Regions from separate parts of the Jeotgalibaca sp. MA1X17-3 genome, predicted to be linked through region 2. Evidence: a T-box and tRNA genes for the amino acid it is inferred to sense, from the RefSeq annotation. Region 2 holds a T-box; the other holds one or more tRNA genes.
What was found. The T-box of region 2 lies ahead of serS (serine--tRNA ligase). A T-box ahead of a tRNA ligase gene usually reads a tRNA of that ligase, here a tRNA-Ser.

Region 1 (2,485 bases), 580 kb from region 2:
AATGGTTATTGATTCTATTATGGCTTATTTTATTAATGCTTTTTATTCCAAACGGTTTTTGGGATATTCGATTCCCGAACAATTAAAAGATCTAAGACCCATCTTTTTGATTGCCGTTGTGATGGCAGGTCTTACCTACTCATTGAGTTATTTATTAACGATAAATGATATTTTAATGGTACTCATTCAAGTGGTATTTGGAGTGAGTGTGTACATTTTGTTATCTTGGATTTTTAAAATAGAAGAATTAAAAACGATTTATCAAATTCTACAACCTATTCAAAAAAAGATATTTAAAAAGGTTGCTCCAAGCAGATAATAAAGAGGAGGAAAGAATCAAATTTTTCCGCCTCTTTATTTAATAATTCCGAACTGTAGAATTTCGGTTTTTCTGTTATATGTAGTATAATAAAGATATACAGAAGTTCATACTAGCAACGATGTAAACGGTTGTAACTGCTTTTGTTAGGAAGTATGGATGAGTATAGAATGAATGAAAGATAGGGGGAAAAGGTTATGCATAAATTACTAATAGCAATTGCACTGGTCGGGATAAATGGGATGTATGGAAATTTATCTGGAGAAGAAACTGCAGGGGTTTTTGATTCTTCAGCGATTTCTTTTACACATATTCAAATAGGGAGAGAAGAGTCAGGAGAACGATATGCAGAAAAAGTACAGGATGAGGAAATACTTGATGACGTTGAAATAGAAACGGAACCAGAACAAGTCGTACAACTCCAAGTAGATATAGAGTCAGAAGTAATTGAAGAAGTGATTGAATTAGAAAACGAAATAATAGAAACAGAAACACAAGCAATTATACCGACTGTATCGGAAGAAATTATTTTAGAAGAGCAAGTAGAACCGGAACTGGACAAAGAAGTAATTGAACCGGAAACGCTGGAAGAAGAATTAACCTATGACCAATTAACACAACGTGATGGTGAAGATGGCAAACCAGAACCAGTTCCACCAGAAGTGAGTGAGTCTTGGTACGTGGAAGAAACCGCGACACAAGGACTGCAGCTAATTGTAGAAACGTATTCTATTCAAGATTTTTCCTTTGTGATTGATACGTGTCCATCTAATTATGTGTACCAGTATGAGTTCTACGCAAATTCACCAGAAAATGATCATGTAAATTTAGTTGGAATCTACCAGTATGATGCAACAGGAAATCGTACCTTCCAATTAAATCAAATAAGTGGAATATGGGAATAATAAAAAAAGGTTTTTCTACCCAAAATACCCTCTTGAGAAAGGCGTCGTGAAGCGCTTTTCTCAAGAGGGTATTTTTTTAAGGAGAGTAGGGGATTTGAACCCCTGCATGTCTTTCGACACCTAACGCATTTCGAGTGCGTCCTCTTCAGCCGGGCTTGAGTAACTCTCCATAAAAAATACTATAAACAAAAAAACGGGTTTTGTAAACGGTTTTTGAAAAACGATAAAAATTATTCTGTTAAGGGTCGAATGATGATCTAGATTGTGAGATACTAATAGTTACAAACGATTTTTAAAAAGGTGGATGAACAGATGAAATTTTCAGAATATGAATATATACGTCCAGATTTTAAAATATACCAAGCAGAAGCAAAAGCAGTAATTGAAAAATTGAAACAGGCTACCGATGAAGATGAAGCATGCGCAGCGGTGATTGAAATGAATCGTCTCATGATCGAACAAGACAAACAAGCTCAAATTGCATTTGTTAGACATACCATTGATACGAAAGATGCTTTTTATGAAGCGGAAAATGATTATTGGAATGAATATTCACCCTTATATGATGAAATTTATGATGAATATTACCGCGCACTACTGGATTCACCTTATCAGTCAGATTTAGTTACGGTTTTACCAGAACAATATTTCAAAATGGCTGAGTATAAATTAAAAACTTTTAGTCCAGAAGTGATAGAGCTTCTTCAAAAAGAAAACGAATTAGGAAGTGCGTATAACAAATTAATTGCTAGTGCAGAAATAGATTTTGATAATAAAACATTAAATTTATCGCAATTAGGTCCGTACATGCAATCTACTGATCGAGAAATACGTAAAAAAGCTTCCAAAGCGTCCTCAGAATTTTATCAACAAAACGAAGATAAAATAGATCATATTTATGATCAATTAGTACAAGTACGAGATCGAATGGCTAAAAAATTAGGCTTTAAAGATTTTGTGGAATTGGGTTATATTCGTATGGAACGATATGATTATGATCGTGAAATGGTACAAGTGTATCGAGAACAAATCCTTAAAGAAGTAGTTCCCGTGGTCAATAAATTAAATGATCGCCAAGCAAAGAGAATTGGTGTCGAAGACCTTCAATACTATGATTTGAACTTAAAGTTCCTGGATGGTAACGCAACTCCAAAAGGGGACTCCGCTTATATTAAAGAAATGGGTAAGAAGATGTACCATGAGCTTTCACCAGAAACAGCTCATTTCATTGATTACATGTTTGAAGATGAGTTGATGGATT
Region 2 (2,485 bases):
AAGAGGAGTCGCAATAGTAGCGGACCATCTTTTGAATGATTACCCAGAAGTATTGGAAACAACTAAAATAACTGAAAAGACCTTTATGGAAGGTTCGGGCGACGAGATTCAAATGAGCACGTATAATCTCATGCTTCCTGGAGAACCCTACTATCGTGCAGGAGTAGATGGTTTGAAAACAGGGACAACCGATGAGTCAGGAGCTAGTTTTACAGGGACAGCAGTAGAAGGTGACATGCGTATTATCACCGTTTTAATAGGGTTAGAAAATCAAGAAAATTATGCAGAACGTTTTTCCGAAACAAAACGCATGATGGACTACGCATTCAAAAACTATGAAAAAGTTCAAATCATTGAAAAAGATAGTGTAGTTGAGAGTAACCCTACTATTCCGATTGCAAAAGGAAAACAGGAAGAAATTGGCTTAGTTTATAGTGAAGACTTGACTGTTGTAACCAAGAAAGCTGAAGAAAGAACAGTAGATGCAAACTTAAATCTGAATTCTGAATTAATGAATGAGGATGGACTGATTGAAGCACCTATCGAAAAAGGAACAGAAGTTGGAAAGATGACCATTAGTATAGAAGGCGATGACCTTGGCTATTTGGATGGTTCTAAAGGTGAAGAAGTGAATGTAGCTGTTGCAGAGACAGTGGAGAAAGCAAATATCCTTACAATAGGCTGGAGATGGGTATCGGGCGCATTTGTAAGCGGCTGGACGACAGTTACAGAATTCATTAGTGGATTTTTTTAGCTAACACCAAATAGGAAGTTGATTGACTTTATAGCAGTGCTTCAGTAAAATAATGATAATCTACGAAGCAAGTCACTTTACAAATAAAAAAATAGCAATGCATGTGAATAGTAAATAAAATGAACAGATAAAGAGAGTCGATGGATGGTGCGAATCGATATGTTCTTTTATTGAATCCACATATGAAGCAAATAATCGAAACACAGAGGTGGAGTAAATTATTTCGGGTCAACCGTTACCGTCAAAGAGTGTGGATGCAGAAGACTGCGTTCAAATTTGGGTGGTACCGCGTCAGACCATTTCGTCCCAGGGTTATAGGGGATGGAATGGTCTTTTTGTATTTTTAGGAGAGTTTTATCAATAGAAATAAATAGGGGGAAGAACAATGTTAGATATGAAAAAGTTACGAGATCATTATGAAGAAGTCGTGGAACAGTTGGCAGTCAGAGGTGTAAAAGAAGAAGAACTTGCACGTTTCCAGCAACTAGATGAACGAAGAAGAGAAAAAATTAACGAAACGGAACAGCTTAAACAATACCGGAACCAAGTTTCTCAAGAAATTGCTACATTGAAAAGAAATAAAGAAGATGCAGCTGATAAAATTACAGAAATGAAACAAGTTGGCGAAAAAATCAAACAAATAGATACTGAGCTAGATGAGATTGAAGAAAAAACAACCTATATTGCGGTACGGTTGCCAAATATACCTCATGAATCTGTTCCTATTGGAGAAGATGAAGAAGAAAATGTAGAAATTCGTAAATGGGGAGAACCACGTACATTTGATTTCGAACCAAAAGCTCACTATGACTTAGCGGAAGACCTAGGTATTTTAGACTTTGAACGTGCAGCAAAAGTAACGGGATCTCGCTTTGTCTTCTATAAAGGACTAGGTGCTCGTTTGGAACGTGCTTGTTACAATTACATGCTGGATCTACATGATGACCAAGGTTATACAGAAGTCATTCCACCTTACATTGTAAATGAAGCATCTATGTTTGGAACCGGACAATTTCCTAAATTTAAAGAGGATGTCTTTGAATTAAATGATGACCGTGCCTTTTTTCTAATTCCAACAGCAGAAGTCCCTCTAACCAACTACTACCGTGATGAAATTCTAAATGAAAAAGATTTGCCAGTATATTTTACTGCGATGAGTCCTTCCTTCCGTTCAGAAGCTGGTAGTGCCGGTCGAGATACAAGAGGGTTAATTCGGATGCACCAGTTCCACAAAGTAGAAATGGTGAAGTTTAGTAAACCAGAAAATTCTTATCAAGAACTTGAAAAAATGACAGATGATGCAGAATCAGTATTACGTAATTTAGGGCTTCCTTATCGTACGATTGTATTGTGTACAGGAGACATGGGCTTTTCTGCAGCGAAAACTTATGACGTGGAAGTATGGGTACCTGCACAAAACACGTACCGAGAGATCAGTTCTTGCTCAAATACGGAGAATTTCCAAGCTAGACGTGCAAAGATACGTTATCGCAAAGAGGAAAACGGTAAGCTTGATTATGTTCATACTCTTAATGGGTCAGGGCTTGCAGTTGGACGTACGGTAACTGCTATTTTGGAAAATTATCAAAATGAAGATGGTTCTATTACTATTCCTGAGCCACTTGTTCCTTATATGGGAGGAATTACTAAAATCACGAAAGAAAATGCCGTGAAAACTCGTAAATAGTAACGAAAAACTAATAAAAATCGCAATGTGTAATCGATAAGCTA

Region 1: it has a tRNA-Ser gene. The T-box ahead of serS (serine--tRNA ligase) is inferred to sense a tRNA for this amino acid. The anticodon was not compared.

The regions. Positions count from the first base shown of each region.
Region 1 covers NZ_CP090983.1:2,093,156-2,095,640, reverse strand. Annotated here, with positions in the region: gene LZ578_RS10480 (polysaccharide biosynthesis C-terminal domain-containing protein) at 1-319, shown strand, start outside; gene LZ578_RS10475 (hypothetical protein) at 517-1,224, shown strand; tRNA gene LZ578_RS10470 (tRNA-Ser) at 1,304-1,393, opposite strand; gene LZ578_RS10465 (M3 family oligoendopeptidase) at 1,537-2,485, shown strand, end outside.
Region 2 covers NZ_CP090983.1:279,176-281,660, forward strand. Annotated here, with positions in the region: gene LZ578_RS01410 (serine hydrolase) at 1-754, shown strand, start outside; T-box leader at 843-1,066, shown strand; gene serS (serine--tRNA ligase) at 1,140-2,441, shown strand.